2 linked regions of the Alloactinosynnema sp. L-07 genome follow. The protein of the gene in region 1 interacts with the protein of each later gene in a pairwise test. Links are inferred from orthologs where the notes say so. Each region holds a gene or a part of one and is shown in the gene's direction. Other genes may lie near its edges. The genes, in order: BN1701_RS24615 and dnaE.

Evidence for each region.
Region 2: the proteins of BN1701_RS24615 (region 1) and dnaE interact in binary tests that used the Escherichia coli proteins (3 or more experiments, as listed by UniProt). The link is inferred for Alloactinosynnema sp. L-07 from one-to-one orthologs.

Annotation. Positions count from the first base shown.
Region 1 is NZ_LN850107.1:5,447,791-5,458,326, forward strand. Bases 3,497-6,370 are described here. They hold BN1701_RS24615 (pyridoxal phosphate-dependent aminotransferase), read left to right. Parts: upstream 3,497-4,287; coding sequence 4,288-5,454; downstream 5,455-6,370. Other genes in these bases: BN1701_RS24610 (DUF445 domain-containing protein), read right to left, coding at 3,497-4,207; BN1701_RS24620 (CHAT domain-containing protein), read right to left, coding at 5,451-6,370. In the rest of the region: BN1701_RS24585 (PadR family transcriptional regulator), read right to left, coding at 1-522; BN1701_RS24590 (VOC family protein), read right to left, coding at 568-927; BN1701_RS24595 (CGNR zinc finger domain-containing protein), read left to right, coding at 1,011-1,469; BN1701_RS24600 (hypothetical protein), read right to left, coding at 1,536-1,844; BN1701_RS24605 (hypothetical protein), read right to left, coding at 1,841-2,545; more of BN1701_RS24610, read right to left, coding at 2,999-3,496; more of BN1701_RS24620, read right to left, coding at 6,371-7,427; BN1701_RS36545 (hypothetical protein), read right to left, coding at 7,424-7,810; BN1701_RS24630 (RNA polymerase sigma factor), read right to left, coding at 7,807-8,358; BN1701_RS24635 (S8/S53 family peptidase), read right to left, coding at 8,422-9,495; BN1701_RS24640 (hypothetical protein), read left to right, coding at 9,671-10,393. UniProt on the Escherichia coli protein: Shows aminotransferase activity with methionine and histidine as substrates, and to a lesser extent also with phenylalanine.
Region 2 is NZ_LN850107.1:4,070,954-4,082,667, reverse strand. What follows is about bases 2,184-6,235. They hold dnaE (DNA polymerase III subunit alpha), read left to right. Parts: upstream 2,184-2,501; coding sequence 2,502-6,035; downstream 6,036-6,235. Other genes in these bases: BN1701_RS18070 (cytochrome P450), read left to right, coding at 6,122-6,235; BN1701_RS18080 (FAD-dependent oxidoreductase), read left to right, coding at 2,184-2,191. In the rest of the region: gltX (glutamate--tRNA ligase), read right to left, coding at 1-862; more of BN1701_RS18080, read left to right, coding at 959-2,183; more of BN1701_RS18070, read left to right, coding at 6,236-7,336; BN1701_RS18065 (hypothetical protein), read left to right, coding at 7,525-8,205; BN1701_RS18060 (adenosylmethionine--8-amino-7-oxononanoate transaminase), read left to right, coding at 8,216-9,484; BN1701_RS18055 (glutaredoxin domain-containing protein), read right to left, coding at 9,524-9,775; bioD (dethiobiotin synthase), read left to right, coding at 9,844-10,566; biotin synthase BioB, read left to right, coding at 10,636-11,673; BN1701_RS37370 (hypothetical protein), read left to right, coding at 11,676-11,714. UniProt on the Escherichia coli protein: DNA polymerase III is a complex, multichain enzyme responsible for most of the replicative synthesis in bacteria. This DNA polymerase also exhibits 3' to 5' exonuclease activity. The alpha chain is the DNA polymerase catalytic subunit.

The DNA of each region.
Region 1 (10,536 bases):
CGAGGCCACCTGCTTGCCCAAGTCCGCGAGCCGGGCCGTGGTCAGCTCCAGCCAGCGCAGGTCGGCTTCGAGGTGAAACAGCGCGTGGTCGCAGATGAGCTGGTCGGCCAGGTCGCCCTGCTGCTTGCGCACGGTCAGCTCGCGCATCGCCCGCAGATGCGCGTTGCGCTGGGCGTCGAGGACCTCTCCGGCGCTGCGGCCGGACATGAGCGCGAGGATCACCTTGGTATAGAGCGCGCTCTGCAGATAGATCTCAGGCTTCTCCGGGGTCACGAGCCACACCCCGACATCGGTGACACCCGCGTCCGTGATCGCGTACCGCTTGCGCTCCGGACCTCCCCCAGGTTCGACACCGCTCTCCTCCACCAATCCGTTGCGCAGCAGCCGCGAGAGCGTGGAGTAGACCTGCCCATAGGCCAGCGGTCGGTCGGCTCCAAAGTGCTCGTCGTAAGCACGCTTCAGGTCGTATCCGTGCCGGGGACCTGTCTCCAGGAGCCCCAGCAAGGCGTGTCCGATTGACATGACCCGAACTGTACACCATGGGTATACACACTGCGAATAGCAGGCTCAGCAGGCGCAGAGGCAGAACGGGTGCCCGGCCGGATCGGCATAGACCCAGAAGGTGTCAGCCGAGTCGTCGAGCAGCTTGGCACCCAGGCCGACCGCGCGCTCGGCGGCCGCGGGGAGATCGGCGACGGCCAGGTCGAGGTGGAACATCTGCGGCCGGTCGCCCACCGGCCAGGTCGGCGGCAGGTAGTTCCCGACTTGCTGAAAGTCGATCCGGCCCGCGTCGCCCTTGATCGACATCCACGAGTTGTCGTCGCCCGCTTCCGGGGCAGGCCAGTCGAGCAGGGCGGCGTAGAAGGTCGACAGCGCGAGCGGGTCCGGGCAGTCCAGGACGACCGCGCCGAGCGTGGGAACCGACATGACTCCTCCTCATCGAGTAACCAGTGAGATCGAGCATGGCGGTTAGCTCTGATCACGTCAACCGGTATAAGGCCTACAGTGGTTTGGTGAGCGACGTGGAGTTGGTCCTCGACTTCCTCAACACCGTGGACGTCGAACAACACGCCGATGTGCTCGACGACCCGGTCCTCTGGCAGGCGTGGCTGGCCGAGCGCGGGCTTGAGCCGGGCGACCCCGAGCATGTGCGAGCGGTGCGCGACGGCCTGCGCGGCCTGGTCGGCGGCGCGGCGGCCCCGCCCCCGCCGGGGTCGGACGTGCGGGTCGAGGTGGTCGACGGCATGGCGCGGCTGGTGGCGGGCAAGGTTTCCGGCGCGGTGCTGGCGGCGGTGAGCAGGCTTGTCGTGCTCGGCGACTGGGAGCGGATGAAGATCTGCCCGGCCGACGAGTGTCAGTGGGCGTTCTTCGACCGGTCGCGCAACCGGTCGCGGACGTGGTGCTCGATGCAGGTGTGCGGCAACCGCGAGAAGGCGCGTGCGTGGCGGGAGCGGGCGCGGCTCAGCTAGCCCTCACGGCGAGCGGGCCCGTCCGGCGTGCAGGCCGGACGGGCCCTTGTTCCTGCGGTCGGCCGATCAGTTCTCGGTGAAGTCGCTGGTGCCGCCGGAGTGGGTGCACCTCCACCTCGGGAACTCGTAGAAGTCACCGTCGTGGAAGCCAAAGATGTTGTAGTACTTACCGATCTCCGGAAGATCGCCCTGGGTGAACTGCCCGGCCGAGAACGTGAAGGTCGCGCCGAGCGTGCCGGTGCCGTCGCTCAGCAGGCCGGGGCCGCCGAGGATCGGGACGACCTTCACCTTCGTGTAGGCGCCCTGCGGGTTCTTCGTCTGTCCGCCGTCCTTGGCCCGCTGAGTGGACGAGGCGCGGTCGCCGGGCGGCGTCATCGGGTCGCCGCCGTGAGCAGTTCCCGCTTGCCGCTGATGACCTGCTTGTGCTCCAACGCGTTCCGGCCGCTGGTCGGGCTGACGCTCCACTGGTTGTCCTCGCCCAGCGTCGCGGTCATCGAGAAGACACCCGCCGGGAACCGGATGTCGGTTTTGTCGGTGATCGACCCGATGTCGAGCACCTCGCCCTGGGAGTAGGTGCCCGCGGCCAGGTAGTACACCGGGTGGGGCGTGAAGGTCAGGTTGAGGTTCGGCTGCGACTGGACGGCGAACGTGCCCGCGCCGGACATGCCGATGCCGATGCTGGCCCGCTTCAGCGGGATGTTCGAGGCCTCCTTGATGTACAGGGAACCGACCTGCGCGCCATCGGTGGGTGTCGACGTGAACGTGTACGCGTTCGCGGACGGGTGCGAGAAGCCGATCTGGTTGCCCGCCTTGGTTTCCGTCGTGACTCCGTTGACGGTGGGGTCGGCGGGCCACGTCTGGGAGGCGTCGAAGTAGACGCCTGGGACCAGCGTCCCCGTCTCCGACCAGACGAACGAGTAGTCGACCGTCCACCTAATCGGGTACGCCGGTTTGGCGAACCAGGCGAGTGACAGCACGTTCGGGACGCCAAGGTTCGGGTCCTCTTGGTACACGCACATGTCGACGAAGTTCGTCGAGTCGTTGACGACCCGTAGGGTGTATTGGTTTCCAGCCATTCGAATGCAGCTCCCTGTCAGGAAGAATTCTTTCGCCGGGATCGCACCGCCGAAATCGTGTCGGGAGAACGTGATATCCGGAACAGGATTCGGGGTGCGCCGAGAAGTCTGCCGCAGGCGCGCGCTTTCGGTAGTGGTGGCACCCGAACGAGAGCGGGATCGCCAAGGGCCTGTTCAGGGGCTTCGGAGTCCGAATAATCGCAAGAAAGAGTGGTCGAGTCCACCGGTTCGAGTAGATTGGCGGTCACTGTGGCGGACGAGCGGGGACGGCTCTGCGGCCGTTCGGGTTCAGGAAAGGGCTGCGGCAGTAATCGCTCGGAGTGTTCACCCAATCCTGGAAAAAGAAGTTCATTTTCCAGGAAATGATCGATGTCGCGATGGGAAACGTCGGCGATGCGCTGAACGGGTGAAGAAAACCACTATCGAGACCTGACGAGATGATGTTCCCGCGGGTCAGCTTATGAGTTGCGCGACGGTGTAGATCAACAATCCGGCCAACGCACCCACTACCGTGCCGTTGATGCGGATGAACTGCAGGTCGCGGCCGACCTGCAGCTCGATCTTGCGCGAGGTCTCCTCGGCGTCCCAGCGCTGGACGGTGTCGGTGATCAGCGTGGTGATCTCGTCGCGGTAGTTCAGCACGACGTACGCGGCGGCGCCCTCGACCCAGGTGTCGGCCTTGGTCCGCAGGGTCTCGTCGGACACCAGGCGCTCGCCCAGGGTCATCAGGCCCGCGCGGACCCGGGTGCGCAGCTCGCTCGACGGGTCCTCGGCGGCGTCGAGGAGCATCTTCTTGGCCGTCGACCACGCCGACCCGATGAGCGTCTGCACGTCAGGGTGGTCGAGCACCTGGTGTTTGACCTGCTCGGCGCGCTCCATGACCCGAGGGTCGGTCTGCATGTCACCCGCGAACTCGGTGAGGAACTTGTCGAGAGTGAGGCGCATGGGGTGGTTGACGTCGGTCTTGACCGCCCACGCGAAGGACAGGACCTCGCCGTAGACCTTGTCGGCGACCAGCGCGTCGACGAATTTCGGTGACCACGTCGGGGCGCGGCCGGAGACGACGTTGAGCACCTGGGAGTGGTTGGCCTTGACCCACTCGTAGGCCTGGTCGCACATGAGGTCGACCAGTTTGTGGTGGGACCCGTCGCCGATGACCCGCTCCAGGAGCTTGCCCAGCGGCGGTCCCCACGGGGTGCCGATGATCCGTGAGACCACGGCCTGCTCCATGACGGCCTGCACGTCCTCGTCGCGCAGCACGGTGACCGCGCCGCGGACCACGGTGGCCAGTTCGGATGTCACCCGTTCGGCGTTTTCTTTTTCCGCGAGCCAGCCACCCAGCCTGCTCGCCACGCCCACCCGGCGGAGGCGTTCGCGCACGACCTGCTCGGAGAGGAAGTTGGCGCCGACGAAGTCGCCGAGGCTGTCGCCAAGGACGTCCTTCTTGGTCGGGATGATCGCGGTGTGCGGGATCGGCAGCCCCAGTGGCCTGCGGAACAGCGCGGTCACCGCGAACCAGTCGGCCAGCGCGCCGACCATGCCCGCCTCGGCCGCGGCCTTGATGTAGCCGACCCAGCCCGGGGCGCCCGCGGCCTGCCACAACGTCATCGCGAAGAAGATCGCCGTCGCGCCGAGCAGGAACGCCAGCGCCACTCCTTTCATCTGTCGAAGGCCACGCCGCTTCTCGAGTTCTCCTGGGATCGCTTGCTCCACGACCTCATTGTCCGTGAGGATGCTGTTCCGTGCCTCGAACCACCCTTGTACCCAGGCTGCGCCCGTTCACGTCGACGATCTTCGCCGAGATGACCGCACTGGCGGTGAGCACTGGCGCGGTGAACCTGGGCCAGGGCTTCCCGGACACCGACGGCCCCGCCGCAATGCTCGCCGCCGCCCAAGAAGCGATCGGCGCGGGGATCAACCAGTACCCACCCGGCCCCGGCCGCCCCGAACTGCGCGCGGCCATCGCGGCCCAGCGCTCGCGCTACGGGACCCATTTCGACCCGGACACCGAGATCCTGGTGACCGTCGGCGCCACCGAAGCCATCGCCGCATCCCTGCTGGCCCTGGTCGACGTCGGCGACGAAGTGATCATGTTCGAGCCCTACTACGACTCCTACGCGGCCTCGGTCGCCATGTCCGGCGCCACCCGCCGCGTGGTCTCTCTGGCCGAGGAGCCCTCCGGCCGGTTCGGCCTCGACGTGGACGCACTCCGGGCAGCGGTGACTCCCGCGACCAAGGCCATCCTGGTCAACACGCCCCACAACCCGACCGGCACTGTCCTAACGGCAGAAGAACTCGCCGAGATCGCCGCCGTCTGCGTCGAACACGACCTCCTGGCGATCACCGACGAGGTCTATGAGGACTTGCTGTTCGACGGTCTGCGGCACGTACCGCTGGGTTCCCTCCCGGACATGGCCTCCCGCACGCTGACGATCTCCAGCGCGGGCAAGAGCTTCAACTGCACCGGCTGGAAGATCGGCTGGGTCTGCGGCCCCGCCGAACTGGTGGCGGCGGTCCGCTCGGCCAAACAGTTCCTCACCTTCGTCGGCGGAGCCCCCTTCCAGCCCGCCATCGCCCACGCCCTCAACCACGAGAGCGCCTGGGTCAAGGACCTGCGCGACTCACTGGCCAACAAGCGCGACCGCTTGTCAGCGGGCTTGGCAGAGGCCGGGTTCGGCGTGCGTCCGACGGCGGGGACCTACTTCGTGTGCGCGGACGTCCGACCACTCGGCTTCACCGACGGTCTCGAACTGTGCAGGGAACTCCCAGGCCGAATCGGCGTGGCGGGCGTCCCGGTCCAGGTCTTCACCGACAACCCAGACCGCTGGCGCCACCTGGTCCGCTTCGCCTTCTGCAAGAAGGACGAGATCCTGGACGAAGCCATCGAACGCCTCCACAAGCTGGGCTAGGCGCCGAAGCAGAGGAAACCCAGGTGGCCGTGCGCCATCTGGGCCTCCGCAAGCGCTTGCGAAAACCGCTGACCGCTGGCAACTCCTGCGTGGAACGCGCGCATGAAGGAACCAGCCCGCCCATCCGGCACAGGAATGTCGCTCGCGATCACCGAAGCGGTCCCGCGAGCCAACAACGACTCGGCGAACCCAGCCGACTCGCACGCGGCCAAAACCACCTGACCCGGGACAGACCGAAAGTCGGCGGGCCTCAGCAAACCGTCCGCCAACGCGAGCGCAGGCCCAAACCGCCCATGCGCGGCGATGTGAACCAGCCGCGCACCCCTCGTCAACGCGACAGCCCGCACCGTCGCCGCTTCCCCGGTGAACGCGACACCGCCGTGGCGAGTCCGCAGATCCTCAACCTCCGCTGACGCGTGCGAAAGCCCAGACCCGGCGATCCACACCGCGTCTCCCCTGGCAGGCCGCACCCGATCCGCGCGCACCCAAGCCGACGCGGAAGGCGCCACCACCAGCGGCCTCCCGATGAACGACGGCAACGCGGACCACAGAATCCTGAGATCACCAGGCACGATCACCAACTCCCGATCACCAGCCGCCCGCGACACCTCCGCCACCAGCCCGTCAACGGCCGCCGCTGCCGCGACCGGCTCCCCACAGCCACCGCGGGCCGCGAGCGCACACCCCCGCCGCAACATCTCACCGGCCGCGACTATCCGCTCAGCCGAACCCAACTCATGCAGCCGGAACCGGCTCCGCACCACGGAAACAGCCATCATCTGTCCCTTATGGACAAACAGATTCACCAGCGCCCGCTCACCCAGCTGACCCGCCACGTCCAGCGATCCAGGCTCGATCCACGAGAACACGGTCCGCGGATCACCACCCGCCACCGCCTCCGAAAGCCCCGCCGCGGCCAAGCGATGATCAGGCATGCCCGCACGGCAAGCGGCGAACACACCCTGACGCGTCTTCGCGGTCCGACTCCTGGCCAACCAGCCAAGTGAGCGAAGTTCAGCTGACGTGGCATGCCGGTGCCGTTCAACCAGATCCGCCCGGCCACCCAGCAAGTGCAACTCGGCCGCCTCGACCAGCCACCCCGCCCGCTCACAGGCCACTGCGACCGGAGCGGAAGGCTTTCCGGCCGCGCGCAGCCGAACGGCAACGGCTCGATCGGCCCACGCGGGCCGGCCCTGTGCCTGGAACAACTCGACAGCCGCCTCAGCCGAGGTCACAGCAGCCGAGCGGTCACCCGCGCGCAGTGCGCACCGCGCGTGGGCAAGAGTCGCCTCGGCGAAGTCCGGACCACGCCCGGCGACGCCGAGCAACGAGGACGCCCGGGCCAGAGCCTTCCCCGCTTCTTCCACGCGACCCGTCCCCAGTAGTGCATTGGCCCGATCGACCAACACCTCTGGACGGCGGGTGGCATCGATGCCTGCCTCCGCGTAGAGGACCAGTGCCCGATCGAACTCACCGGCCTGTGCGGCGACGAAACCCTTGTTGTGCAAGCAAGTCGCGGCCCGCTCGAACTCGGAGAGACCGCGATACAGGGCGCGGGCCTCGTCCAACAGGTCATGCGCCAAGGAGAAACGGTGCAGGTATCCCGCGCTCACCCCGGCCCCAACCAGCGCGTTGGCACGCCAACGCGGATCTTCCACGGCATCCGCTGCCGCGCTCAGCACGTCGAAGGCGGACTTGTGGTCGGCCTCCATGCAGAGTCGGAGGCCCGTCAGGCAATCGGCCCGTCCACGTAGCCGCGTGGGCAGCTTCGGCTTGGCGGTGGTGATCAACCGACTGGCGGAGGTGTGGTCGCCGAGTTGTTGGCAGATCCACGCCAGCACCAGTTCGGACTCCGCTGCCTGCGCCCGCGTCGCCGCGATGGCGAGAGCGCGGCGGGCGTGTGGTTTGGCCAGGAGTGGTTCGCCGCGTTCCTGGTGGGCGAGGGCGGCGGCGTGGTGTCGGGTCCAGGTCATGAGAGCCACTCCGAGACCAAGGGGACGTCGCCGTCTCGGTGCAGGACAAGGCGCACCCGGCCGGAAACTCGCGCGGAGAAGCCGCCGACCACGTCCACGGGCACCTCGACCACACCCTCGCCGCTGTGGAGTTCCACGCGGGTGACCGGGATGGCCAGCAGCCCGGAGAGGTGGTCGGACAGTTCGATCACGCAGGCGGCCGAACGCCAGATCCGGGCCTCGCCGCGAACCGCGGCGGCCGGGGTCGGGGTCAGGGCCAGCCAATCCCATCGCGCGCCAAGGAAGGCTCCGGCGGCGACGGCGGCGCGGTGGACTCGGGTGGGGACCGGGTCGAGGCGGTCGAGCATGCCCGCGAGGTCGGCGAGCAGGTCGGCGTCGGTCATCCGGCCACCTCTTCCGGCATGCCGAACACGGCGAGCGTGCGGCGCAGGGTGTCCAGGCAGCGGCCCTTGGTGTTGCCGATGCTGCCCGGGGCGACGCCGATCGCCCTGGCCATGCGGGCGTAGCTGAGCCCGGGGGCGAAGGCGACGAGGCCTAGCAGCGTGCGACAGCGTTCCGGGAGAGTGGCGAAGGCCCGCCAGAGAAGGTCGTCGCGCTCGGTGCGCAGAGTCGTCGTCTCGGGTGCGTTCTCGTCGGGAACATCATCGAACGCCTCCGACACCACCACCCGCGCCCGGTCCGCGATGACCCGCAGCGACTCCCGGCGCGCGGTGGTGACCAGCCAGGCCGGGAGACGGTCTGGCGCGTGCAGGCCGGTGATGTTCTCGGCCAGCGTGATCCACGTGCTCTGACTGACATCGGCCGCGTCGGAGTCGGTGAGCCGGTGGGAGCGGGCGACCCGCCAGACGAGTCCGCTGAAGCGGTCCACCAACTCCCGCCAGGCGAACTGGTCGCCCGCACCTGCCTCGCGGACGAGCTCCGCAGTGTCCACTGTGTCCTCCCGTTGATCGTTTCCGGCGGTCGGACGACGATCAACGGGAGACGGCTCCGCAGGTCACACCATCGAGTGAGGCGCTCCCTTGTGGAGCGCGGTGGCGAGGGCGGCGGCCACCTGGGGTGCGGCGAATGAGGTGCCACTCCAGCGGGCGGCGCCGTATTCACGGGTGGTTGGGGTGAGGCGGACGTGGGCGCTGACGATGTCGACGCCGGGGGCCGTGGTGTCGACCCACGGGCCGCGGCCGGAGAACGGGGCGGGCTGACCGTCGGCTGTGGTCGCGCCGACGGCGATGACGGCCGGGTGGGCTGCGGGCCAGAAGGGGCGAGTGGTCGCGGTGTTGCCCGCGGCCGCGACGAATCGGGTGTCCCCGAACTTCTCCAGTTCGCGGGCCAGGACCGGTGGGCACTGGTCGTCTGGAGTGTGGCAGCCGAAGGTCATGACGACGATGTCGATCTTCTCGCCGACCGACGCCGCGTGTTCGCGGGTTCGGCGGAGGGCGGTGGCGACGGTGCGGTCGTCGGTCAGGCCGTGGGAGGTCAGGACCCGGTGGTGGCGCAGGGTGGCACCAGGGGCATGTCGCAGCAGGATCCCGGTGACGAAGGTGCCGTGGCCTGCCTGCTGATCGGCCACCCCATCCCCGTCGAGGTCGAGGATCTCCTGGTGGGGGCCCCATTCACCGAACCAGGGGCGGTCGGTGAACCAAGGATGCGCGTCGACGCCGGTGTCCAGGATGAGCACGGTCACCGGGGTGTCCCAGACCTCGACGGCGGGCGCGGGCGGCAGCGGGACCGGCACCGGGGTCGCGCCCGTGCCGTGCAGGATCGGGGAGCCGACCATGACGGTGTGGACGTGGTTGATCGAGATCGGCAGCCCGGGATGGTCGGCGGCGATCGCGACCGGGTCCACGTCCGGTCGGAGTCGAACCACCGCTGGGCCCTCCACCCGATCGATCCAGCGGCTCAGTGCCACTTCGACCCGGGGCAGGTCCGACCGGGCGACCAGCAGTTCGCCGCGGCGGATGAGGGACTCGGTGGGGCCGCCGGGGTCGTGCAGGTGCAGGCCCGGGTGGCGGTCGGCGAGTTCGTGAATGTGCACATCGGACACCGTGACGCGGTCCGGCGAGTAGCGCACGGCATGTCACCCGGAGTGGTGAATTCCACACTCCGTGATCGTGGGGCGCCCGGAGTGCGGCCATTCACCGTCTTTCCGGGTGGATCGCACGCGGTTAGGGTGCAGAAATGCGATCGAGTCGTGGATAGTGGCTTGGTTGCTCCGGGTAGCGATTGCCGCTGGACCACGGATGGTGGTGACGAGTGTGGACCGCACGGTGAAGACCCTGCTGGTGCGGCTCGTCGTCGTCCTGGGAGCCGTGATCGGTGCGTGGCTGTTGTTCGCGGGCACAGCGTCCGCTGAGGACAAGCCGCGACCGGACAAATCGCATGGCCTTGTCGACGAAGTACTGGCGCCACTTGTCGGTGGCGCGTCGGGGAAAGCGTCCAACAGCGTCAACGCCGCCCCGCTCGAGCCCGAGCCCCAGCCGGTGACCGAGCCCGAGCCCCAGCCCGCCGCGAACCAGCGCCCGCAGCCGGAAGTCGTCAGCGCGCCGCCCGCGGTCAACACCAAGCCCGTCCCCGCGCCCAAGCCCGCGCCGCCGCCCGTGTGGGTCGCGCCGCCACCCGCTCCCGCACCCGTGCCGGTCGTGCATGTCGCGAAGGCGCCCGCTCGGCCGCACGTGCAGGTCCAGGTCCCCAAACCCGCCCCGACCCCCGTCAACCAGGTCGTCAGCACCCCGCCCCGGCAGGCCGACCCGCCGCAGGTGCCAGAACAGCCGACCGCGCCCGGTGCGCCGCTGGCGAGTTCCGCACCGGCTTCCTCGTCGGTCGACACCAACGGACATGCCCGTGGGATGACCGGCCTTCCCGCTGGTCACGACCCGCTTTCCCCGCTCGCGTACGCGGGCGTCGCGGCCCAGGACGTCGACGACCACCCCGGTCGTGACGCGGGTCTGCCCGCTTCCTCACCCGACTGATCCGGCCACGTTCAGGGGACAGGTCTGCCCGTTGAGGCCCTGACCCCTCCTTCAGCCATCTTCACAGCCCGATCTGCCGACCGCGCCTGTGCAGATCGGGACCCTGGCCCCGGCGCCGCGATGCCCCCGCGGCGCCGGGGCAC
Region 2 (11,714 bases), 1.4 Mb from region 1 along the record:
CCAGATAGTTCAGCATTCCTTCCGGGACGAATCCGCGCTCGCGATAGGCGAAAAGGTTCGACTCGGGGTCGCGCTTGGACAGTTTCTTGTTGCCCTCGCCGCGCACGAGTGGCAGGTGACCGAAGTGGGGGGTGAATTCGGCGACGCCGACGCGCTGCAGTGCCTCGTAGAGCGCGATCTGCCGCGGGGTGGAGGGCAGCAGGTCCTCGCCGCGCAGCACGTGGGTGATCCGCATGAGAGCGTCGTCGACCGGGTTGACCAGGGTGTAGAGCGGCTGGCCGTTGGCGCGCACGAGCACCGGGTCCGGCACGCTGTCCGCGGGGAAGCTGATGTCGCCGCGGACGAGGTCGGTGAACGCGATGGCGCCGTCGGGCATGCGCAGCCGCAGCGTCGGCTCGCGACCCTCGGCCCGCAGCGCGGCACGTTCTTCGTCGGTGAGATTCCGGTCGAAGTTGTCGTAGCCGAGCTTGGGGTCCTGACCCGCTGCCTTACGGCGCGCGTCGACCTCTTCGTTGGTCGAGAACGACTCGTAGAGCTCGCCCGCCTCGGTCAGCTTGCGGATGACCTCGGCGTAGCGGTCGCCGCGCTGACTCTGCCGGTAGGGGCCGTAGTCGCCGCCGACCTCGGGACCCTCGTCCCAGTCGAGGCCCAACCACCGCAGCGCGTCGAGGAGGGCGTCATAGCTCTCCTCGGAGTCGCGGGCGGCGTCGGTGTCCTCGATGCGGAAGACGAGTTTGCCGCCGCTGTGCCGGGCGAAAGCCCAGTTGAACAGGGCGGTACGGATGAGCCCGACGTGCGGGGTGCCGGTCGGTGACGGGCAGAAGCGGGCTCGGACTGGGGTGTTCGCGTCTGGAGTGCTCATGGCCCGATCAGGGTATCCCTGCCGATCTCACTTGACCGAGCCGGCGCCCCGGTGCATCCTCAAGTTATTCAACCTGTGTTGAAAAGGGGAGACGTGATGGAGCGCACAACGGTGTGTGTCGTCGGGGGTGGACCGGCGGGGATGGTCCTGGGGCTACTACTGGCCAGGGCGGGGATCGAGGTGACGGTGCTGGAGAAGCACGCCGACTTCCTGCGCGACTTCCGGGGCGACACCGTCCACCCGCCGACCTTGGACCTGCTCGACGACCTCGGCCTCGGCCCGGCCTTCGACGCCCTGCCGCAGAGCCGCGTCGACAAGGTCCTGATCCCGTTCAAGGGCGGCGCGGTGACGGTCGGCGACCTGACCAGACTGCGCGGCCCGCGCAACTACATCGCGATGGTCCCGCAGTGGGACCTGCTCGACCTGCTGGCCAACGCCGCCAAAGCGGAGCCGACCTTCACGCTGCGGATGAGCACCGCCGCCACCGGCCTGACCCGCTCCGGCGACCGCGTCACCGGTGTCGAATACCGGACAAAGGACGGCACAACGGGCACCATCACCGCCGACCTCACCGTCGCCTGCGACGGCCGAACGTCACTCCTGCGGGCCGAGGCGGGCTTGCGCCCCACCTCCTACCCGACCCCCATGGACGTCTGGTGGTACCGCCTCCCGAAACACGAGGGCGACCCCAGCGGCATAGTCGGCCTCATCGGCGACCGCCGAGCAGCGGTGATGATCGACCGCCGCGACTACTGGCAAGTCGCCACCCTCATCCGCAAAGGCACCGACGCCGCCGCACGGCAAACCCCGGTCACCACCCTCATGCGAGACATGGTCGATTCCGCCCCCTGGCTGGCCGACCGCGCCGACGCGGTGTCGACCTGGGACGATGTCAAGGTCCTCGACGTCAAACTCGACCGCCTACGCCGCTGGCACACCAACGGCCTCCTCTGCATAGGCGACGCCGCCCACGCGATGTCCCCAGTCGGCGGGATCGGCATCAACTTGGCAGTCCAGGACGCCATCGCCACAGCCAGACTGCTGGCCGCGCCGCTGAAGCGCGGCAATTTGTCTACAAAGGACCTGGCAGCCGTCCGCCGCAGGCGCTTGATCCCGACCGTCGCGGTCCAAACCTTCCAACGAGTCGCACACGCGAAGGCTTTGAAGCCGGCGCTGGAGGGCAGGGTGAACATCGCCCAGTCAGTAGAGCCTCCGGCGCCCTTGCGGCTGATCACCCGACTCCCCTGGCTCAACCGCCTGCCGGCATTGCTGGTCGGCCGAGGCCTGTTCACAGAACCCACCCCCACCTGGGCAAAGCAACAGCCCTGAGGAGGTCTGAGGTGCCCCGTGGTTTCCGGGCAGGGACCCAATCGATCGCGCGAGTTGGACATGAATTCGGAGACACTGCGTAACTGGGTGCACAAATGTGAACAGGAGCACGGCAGCGGGACGGCGTCCGCCCGGCTGGCTCACGGGCCTTGATACGGATGGCATGGCGTGACCGGGAGTTGCTGTCGCGCGACTGAACGTCGCACTCCGCGTCCAGTTTTGGGGAGTGTCGGTGCGGCGGGGTAGAACCTCGGCATGCCTCCGTATGTCGCCGCATCGATGAGCTGGACCACGGCTAGGGTGTCGTTCCGTGGCTGACTCCTTCGCTCATCTTCACGTGCACACCGAGTACTCGATGCTCGACGGAGCGGCCAAGCTCAAGGACATGTTCGCCGAGTGCGAGCGCCTCGGCATGACCTCGGTGGCGATCACCGACCACGGCCACACCAACGGCATCTACGACTTCTTCAATCAGGCCAAAGGCGCGGGCATCAAGCCGATCCTGGGCATTGAGGCCTACCTCGCCCCCGCGTCCCGCTTCAGCAAGGACCGGGTGCGCTGGGGCGACCCCGGCCAGAAGTCCGACGACGTCTCCGGCAGCGGCGCCTACACCCACCAGACGATCTGGGCGCGCACCGACGAGGGCCTGCGCAACCTGATGAAGCTGTCGAGCCGGGCGTCCCTGGAGGGGCAGCTCGGCAAGTGGCCCCGGATGGACCGCGAGCTGATCGCCGAGCATTCCGGTGGGCTGATGGCGACCACCGGCTGTCCCTCCGGGGAGGTGCAGACCCGGCTGCGGCTCGGCCAGTTCGACGAGGCCGTCGAAGCCGCCGCCGCCTGGCGCGACATCTACGGCAAGGACAGCTTCTACGTCGAGCTGATGGACCACGGCATCGAGATCGAGAGCCGGGTCCGCGACGGCCTGGTCGACGTCGCCCGCAAGCTCGACATTCCCTTCGTGGTGACCAACGACTCGCACTACACCTACGCCGAGGAACGCGACTCGCACGACGCGCTGCTCTGTGTGCAGACCGCGAGCACGCTGCAGGACCCGACCCGCTTCCGCTTCGACGGCTCCGGCTACTACCTGAAGTCGCCCGACGAGATGCGCGCGGTCGACTCGTCCGACCCGTGGCAGGAGGGGTGTCGCAACACCCTGCTGATCGCCGAGAAGGTCGACACCACCGGGATGTTCGAGTTCCGGAACCTGATGCCGAAGTTCCCGATCCCCGAGGGCAAGACCGAGGACGAGTACTTCCGCGAGCAGGTCTGGGAAGGCATGCACCGCCGGTTCCCCAATGGCATCGACGACGAGCACAAGCGCCAGGTCGAGTTCGAGATCGGCGTCATCCTGCAGATGGGGTTCCCGGCGTACTTCCTCGTCGTGGCCGACCTCATCCAGTGGGCCAAGAACAACGGCATCCGGGTCGGCCCCGGCCGAGGGTCCGCCGCGGGCGCGCTGATCGCCTACGCGATGGGCATCACCGACCTCGACCCGCTGGCCCACGGCCTGATCTTCGAGCGGTTCCTCAACCCCGACCGCGTCAGCCCGCCCGACATCGACATCGACTTCGACGAACGTCGGCGCGGCGACGTCATCCGCTACACCACCGAGAAGTGGGGCGCGGACAAGGTCGCGCAGGTGATCACGTTCGGCACGATCAAGGCCAAGGCCGCGATCAAGGACTCCGCGCGCGTGCTGTTCGGCCAACCCGGCTTCGCCATCGCCGACAAGATCTCCAAGGTCTACCCGCCCGCGGTCATGGCCAAGGACATCCCGCTCAACAGCCTGTTCGACACTCAGCACAAGCGCTACGCCGAGGCCACCGAGATCCGCGAGCTCTACGGCAGCGACCCGCAGGTCAAGGAGATCATCGACACCGGCAAGGGCCTTGAGGGTCTGATCCGCAACGCCGGTGTACACGCCTGCGCGGTCATCCTCAGCGCCGAGCCGCTGATGGAGACGATCCCGCTGTGGAAGCGCCCGCAGGACGGGTCGATCATCACGCAGTTCGACTACCCGACGTGTGAGTCGCTCGGCCTGCTGAAGATGGACTTCCTCGGCCTGCGCAACCTGACGGTCATCGACGACGCGCTGGTCAACATCGAGCGCAACGGCAAGCCGGTGCCCGACCTGGAGACCCTCGGCCTCGACGACAAGCCCACCTACGAGTTGCTGTCGCGCGGCGACACGCTCGGGGTGTTCCAGCTCGACGGCGGGCCCATGCGCGACCTGCTGCGCCTTATGCGCCCCGACAACTTCGAGGACATCTCGGCGGTCGGCGCGCTCTACCGGCCGGGGCCGATGGGTGCCAAGTCCCACACGAACTACGCGCTGCGCAAGAACAAGCAGCAGGACATCACCCCGATTCACCCGTCGCTGGCGGAGGCGCTCGAAGACATCCTCGGCACAACCTATGGCCTGATCGTGTATCAGGAGCAGGTCATGGCGATCGCCCAGAAACTCGCGGGATACACGCTCGGACAAGCGGACTTGCTCCGCCGGGCCATGGGCAAGAAAAAGAAAGAGGTCCTGGACGCGGAATTCGTCAATTTCTCCGGCGGTATGGAGAAGAACGGATACCCGAAGGACGCGATCAAGACCCTGTGGGACATCCTCGTTCCCTTCGCCGACTACGCCTTCAACAAGGCGCATTCGGCCGCGTACGGACTGGTCTCCTACTGGACCGCCTATCTCAAGGCGAACTTCCCGGCCGAATACATGGCCGGACTGCTCACCAGCGTGCGCGACGACAAGGACAAGGCGGCGGTCTACCTCGCCGAGTGCCGCAAGATGGGCATCTCGGTGCTGCCGCCGGACGTCAACGAGTCGGAGAAGGACTTCGCCCCGGTCGGAAACGACATCCGCTTCGGCCTCGGCGCGATCCGCAACGTTGGAGCCAACGCCGTCGAGTCGATCATCAAGTCCCGCACGGAGAAGGGGGAGTTCACCGACTTCTCCGACTACCTGCGCAAGGTGGAGGCGGTGGCCTGCAACAAGAAGGTCGTCGAATCGCTGATCAAGGCGGGCGCCTTCGACTCGCTCAAGCACCCGCGCAAGGGCTTGTTCCTGATCCACACCGACGCCATCGACGCGGTGATGGACACCAAGAAAGCCGAGGCGGTCGGCCAGTTCGACCTGTTCGGCGCAGGCGGCGACGAGGAAGACAGCGTGACCAGTGTCTTCGACGTCCCCGTGCCCGACGAGTTCTGGGAGTCCAAGCACCAACTCGCGCTGGAGCGGGAGATGCTGGGGCTCTACGTGTCCGGCCACCCGCTCAACGGCGTCGAACACATCCTGACCTCGCAGTCGGACACGTCGATCGCCGCCATCCTGGAAGGCGGGATCGGCGACGGCACGCAGGTGGTGATCGGCGGCATCCTCGCCGCGGTCAACCGGCGGGTGAACCGCAACGGCGAGCCGTGGGCCTCGGCGATGCTGGAGGACCTGGCAGGCGGCATCGAGGTGCTGTTCTTCCCCAAGACGTACGCCGTGATCGGGATGGGCGTGCTGGAGGACGCGATCGTGCTGGTCAAGGCCAGGGTGGCCAAGCGCGACGACCGCACGTCGCTGATCGCCAACGACCTCGCCGTGCCCGACCTGAGCAACCACGCGGGCGCCCCGTTCCGGCTGAGCATGGCCGCGACGAAGTGCACGCCGCCGCTGGTCGCCCAACTCAAGGACGTCCTCGGCGCCCATCCCGGCACCACCGAGGTCCATCTGAAGCTGATCAACGGCCCGCGTCAGACCCTCCTCAAGCTCGACGACGCGCTGCGGGTCAGCCCGTCGCCGTCGCTGATGGGCGACTTGAAGGCGCTGCTCGGACCGGGCTGTCTCGCCTAGGTGATCACCTGAATGGGCTAATCCGCCGCATGGTCGAGCGGATGTGAGTACCGTGGATACCACGGGGTACGCTCAGGCTTTGGGGGATGGTTTCCTTGCTGGACAACGTGATCAGGCTCGACGACGCCTTCATGCAGGATCCGCACGCGCTCTACGAGCAGCTGCGCACCACCGGCCCGGTCCGGCCGATCGTGCTGCCGACGCGCTTGCACGCCTGGCTCGTCACCGACTACGCGGAAGCGCGCTCGGCGCTGGCGGACCCGACGCTGAGCAAGGACGTCGTTCGCGCGGGCGACCTGATCGAACGCCACCTCGACCCCGGCACGCAGCGGGCGACCTTCGCCACGAGCCTGTCCTCGCACATGCTCAACACCGACCCGCCCAACCACACCCGCCTGCGCAAGCTGGTCAACAAGGCGTTCACCGCGCGCGGCATCGACCACCTGCGCCCCCGAATCCAGGAGATCGCCGACGAATTCCTCGACGCGATGGCGGGGACCGAAGTGGTCGACCTGCTCGAAGTCTTCGCCTACCCGCTGCCCATCACGGTCATCTGCGAGGTGCTCGGCGTCCCGGTCTCCGATCGGGAGGACTTCCGCTCGTGGTCGGATACCCTGGTGTCCAACGACCGCAGCGAGCGGCTGACCGCCGCCGCCACGTCGATGCAGGGGTATCTCGTCCAGCTGATCGCGGCGAAGCGGGCCAATCCGGGTGCGGACCTGCTCAGCGAACTCATCCAGGCCAGCGACGACGACGACCGCCTCACCGGCGAGGAACTCGTCTCGATGGCGTTCCTGCTGCTGCTCGCGGGCCACGAGACCACGGTCAACCTGATCGGCAACGGCATCCTCACCCTGCTCACCCACCCCGACCAGCTGGCCGCACTGCGCGCGGACTTCTCCTTGCTCCCCAACACGATCGAGGAGCTGCTGCGCCACGAAGGCCCGGTCAGCATGGCGACGCTGCGCTTCACCACCGAGCCCCTGGTCCTGGGGGACACCGAGATCCCGGCGGGTGAGTTCATCCTGGTCGGCCTCGGCGCCGCCAACCGCGACCCGGCCCGCTTCCCCGACGCCGACCGCCTCGACATCACCCGCGATCCGGTGGGGCACCTGGCTTTCGGCCACGGCATCCACTACTGCGTCGGCGCGCCCCTGGCCCGACTGGAGGGCGAGATCGCCATCCGCTCCCTGCTGACCCGCTTCCCCGATCTCGCGCTGGCCCAAGCCACCCACACCTTGCGCTGGCGCGACAGCACCGTCATCCGCGGCCTGGAGCACCTCCACCTCCGCACCCGGTGACCGTCCTCATGGTTCGCGCCTGGCGAGGTACGCGGGCCAGTTCTCTGGAGCGGCGATCATGTGCACTGCGGGCGGGGCGGTGAGGCAATTGGCGCCACGCCAAGATTCGGGAATCCCCGCCCCACGGGCGTGGGTTGGGTACCGTGCCATGGGTGCGGGGGCAACTTGACCAGCGACAAAGCAGTGTGGTGACAGCGCGCCTCCGTGGCGTTCGGCCACATCTGCTGCTCGTGGTCGCCCTCGGCCCGATCCTCGGGATCGTCGCGACCTTCCTGCTCGACGGTTGGCTGCCCGGGCTCGGCATCCCCGCTCTCCTGCTGTTCGTGGGCGGCGCCTACTTCGCCGTCCACCGCTTCAAGCCCCGCCGCTGGCCCGTCGCCGCGGCGGTTCTCGGTGGTCTCGCGGGGGCCTATGTCGGGTCGCTGTGGCTGCCTTGGGTGACGGCCCCGTTGGCCGTCCTCGCCTTCGGGACGGCCGGTCACCTCCTGGCGAGCCGCGCGGGCAAGAAGATCCTCTGCCCCTACAGCGCCGACCTCGCCGACTCGGCGATCGAGGTGCCGTGGCCCGCGCGGGGGTCGCGGGGCCTGGAACTGCTGGTGGGGGCCAACCGGATCACACTGGTCGGCAGCCGCGGCAGGCTGCGCACGGTGCGGCCCGTCGTGGACCTCGGCTCGGTGGGGGCCGTCGAACAGGTGATGGTCGCGCGCCGGGCGACGCTGCACGTTCCCGGCGTGGGCGAGTTGAACGTGACGGTCACACCTGGGCCCGCCGTGCGGATCGCCGTGCCGCCCGGGGAGTGGATCCTGCCCACCGACCAGGGGCGTGACCTGGCTCGCCTGGTCGCCCGGCGCAAGGAGCTGGCCGGATAGCCTGCCTGGTGTGTCTCCAGAAGAGCTGATCGCACTCGACCGCGCACACGTCTGGCACCCCTACGGCCCGATGCCAGGCACGCAGGACCCTCTCGTCGTGCGTTCGGCCCAGGGCGTTCGGCTGACCTTGGCCGACGGGCGCGAGCTGGTCGACGGCATGTCGTCCTGGTGGGCGGCCATCCACGGCTACCGCAACCCCGTCCTCGACGCCGCGCTGGTCGAGCAGGCCGGGAAGATGAGCCACGTCATGTTCGGCGGACTCACCCACGAGCCCGCGGTCCGCCTGGCCGCCCGGTTGGTCGAGATCACCCCGGAGCCGCTCCAGCACGTGTTCCTGTGCGACTCGGGCTCGGTCGGGGTCGAGGTCGCGATCAAGATGTGCCTGCAGTACTGGCGGTCGACCGGCAACCCGGCGAAGACGAAGCTGCTGACCTGGCGCGGCGGCTACCACGGCGACACGTTCAACCCGATGAGCGTGTGTGACCCGGATGGCGGGATGCACTCTCTGTGGCGCGGGGTGCTGCCGGTGCAGGTGTTCGCCGATGCCCCGCCCGCCGAGTTCGACCATGACTACGTCGCGCATTTGGCGACTTTGATCGAGACTCATGCTGACGAACTCGCCGCGGTGATCGTCGAGCCGGTGGTTCAGGGTGCGGGCGGCATGCGTTTCCACGACCCGCGCTATCTGCATGTGCTGCGCGAGTTGTGTTTGACGCATGACGTGCTACTGATCTTTGACGAGATCGCTACGGGGTTTGGGCGGACTGGGGAGCTGTTCGCCGCTGATCACGCGGGAGTCAGTCCGGACGTGCTGTGTGTTGGAAAGGCGATGACTGGGGGATACCTCAGCATGGCTGCGACGTTGTGCACGGCGCGGGTCGCTGATGGGATTTCGCGGGGGGAGGTTCCGGTGTTGGCGCACGGGCCGACGTTCATGGGCAACCCGTTGGCGTCGGCCGTGGCACTGGCTTCGATTGATCTGCTGCTTGAGGGGGACTGGCGGGGGACGGTCAAACGGATCGAGGCGGAGCTGACCGCGGGCCTGACTCCGGCGCGTGATCTTGCTGGTGTTCAGGATGTTCGGGTTTTGGGGGCTATCGGGGTGATCCAGCTTGATCATCCGGTGGATATGAGAGCGGCCACTGAGGCCGCTGTGCGGGCAGGCGTATGGCTGCGGCCGTTCCGGGACTTGATTTACACGATGCCGCCGTTTGTCAGTGGCACTGATGATGTTGCTTTGATTTGTGCGGGAGCGATCGCGGCGGCGACTGTGGGGTAGTTGCCTGGCGCCGTGGGTGCCTGTCTGGTGTTCGCCTTGTTAGGCGACTGGAACGCCTAGGGCGTCGGCTAGTTCGGTGTTGGTCGGCTCTATCAACACTGTTCCGTCTGGCAGGACTATCACCGGGATGTTCTTGCGTCCGCCCGCGATCTCTACCGCCAGGTCCCGGGCCGTGTCGTCATGCTCGACGTCGATCTCGGTGAAGGGGACGGTGTTGGCCCGCAGCCAGGACTTGGCTCGGCGGCAGTCGCCGCACCAGTCGGCGCTGTAGATGAGGACGTCGTTGCTCACGGTTCGACCATATCCAGAGTGTTGGGGTGTGGCGGCCATAACCAATTGCCAGGTCTAACCTGCACCACGTGAGTGTTCTTGTGATCACCGGGACCGGCACGGGCGTCGGCAAGACCGTCGTCACGGCTGGGGTCGCCGCGCTCGCGTTGGCACTCCGGCGGCGGGTGGCCGTGCTCAAGCCCGCACAGACAGGTGTCGCCGCGCATGAGCCGGGCGACCTCGATGACGTGCGCAGACTCGCCGGAGCAGTGACCACCCGCGAGTTGCGTCGGTTCCCCGACCCGTTGGCCCCCGACACCGCCGCGCGGCGGGTGGGGATGCCCCCGGTGCGGCCGTCGGAGGTCGCGCAGGCGGTCGGTGAGCTCGCGGTGACCCATGACCTGGTGCTGGTCGAGGGCGCGGGCGGGCTGCTGGTCCGGTTCGACCCCGATGGGGGCACGCTCGCCGATGTGGCCTGGTCGCTGGCCGCGCCGACGCTGATCGTGGCCGAGGCCGGGTTGGGTACGCTCAACGCCACCGCGCTGACCGCCGAGGCACTCGACCGGCGGGGGATCACCTGCGCCGGGGTCGTGGTCGGGTCGTGGCCCGCCGAGCCTGATCTCGCCGCCCTGCTCAACCTCGACGATCTCCCCTCGGTCGCGGGCGCACCCCTGGTAGGGGTGTTCCCTGCGGGTGCCGGAGCGCTCGACCCGGACGAGTTCGCCCAGGTCGCACGCAGGTCGCTGGCTCCGTCCCTGGGCGGGGAGTTCGACGTCAAGGAGTTCGTCGAGCAGGTCTCCAGCGGCGCGTGAGCGACATCGCAGCCGGGCTCGTCCGCCATGAGGCAGACTTGCCCGGACCGGAACCACGAGGAGGCACCAGTGACGGCAACCGCCGAGCACACGCAGGACAGCTCGATCGCAGGCGACATCCTCGCCGTCGCCCGGGACCAGGTGCTTGAGCGCGGCGAAGGGTTGTCCGAGGAGCAGGTGCTCCAGGTCCTGCGCCTGGGTGACGACCGGCTCGACGATCTGCTCGCGCTGGCCCACGACGTCCGGATGAAGTGGTGTGGCCCGGAGGTCGAGGTCGAGGGCATCGTCAGCGTCAAGACCGGCGGCTGCCCCGAGGACTGTCACTTCTGCTCGCAGTCGGGCCGCTTCCCGACCCCCGTGCGCTCCGCGTGGCTGGACATCCCCGGCCTGGTCGAGGCCGCCCGCCAGACCGCCGAGACGGGTGCCACCGAGTTCTGCATCGTCGCCGCCGTGCGCGGGCCCGACGCCCGCCTGCTCTCGCAGGTGCGCGAGGGCATCAAGGCGATCCGAGAGTCGGGCAACGACATCCAGATCGCCTGCTCGCTCGGCATGCTCACCCAGGAGCAGGTCGACGAGCTGGTCGCGATGGGCGTGCACCGCTACAACCACAACCTCGAGACGGCCAAGTCGCACTTCCCGAACGTCGTCACCACCCACTCGTGGGAAGAGCGCTGGGACACCCTGCGGATGGTGCGCGAGGCGGGCATGGAGGTCTGCTCCGGCGGCATCATCGGCATGGGCGAGACCTACGAGCAGCGCGCCGAGTTCGCGGTGCAGCTGGCCGAGCTGGACCCGCACGAGGTCCCGATGAACTTCCTCATTCCGCAGCCCGGCACCCCGTACGAGAAGTACGACCCGATCGAGGGCAAGGACGCGCTGCGCGTCGTCGCCGCGTTCCGGCTGGCCCTGCCGCGCACGATGCTGCGCTTCGCGGGCGGCCGGGAGCTGACCCTGGGCGACCTGGGCGCGGAGAAGGGCATGCTCGGCGGCGTCAACGCGATCATCGTCGGCAACTACCTGACCAACCTGGGCCGCCCCGCCCAGCAGGACCTCGACATGCTCGCCGACCTCAAGATGCCCATCAAGGCGCTGAGCGACTCGCTGTGACCATGTTCTGTGTGCACTGCGGACGGCCGCCCGCGGACGGG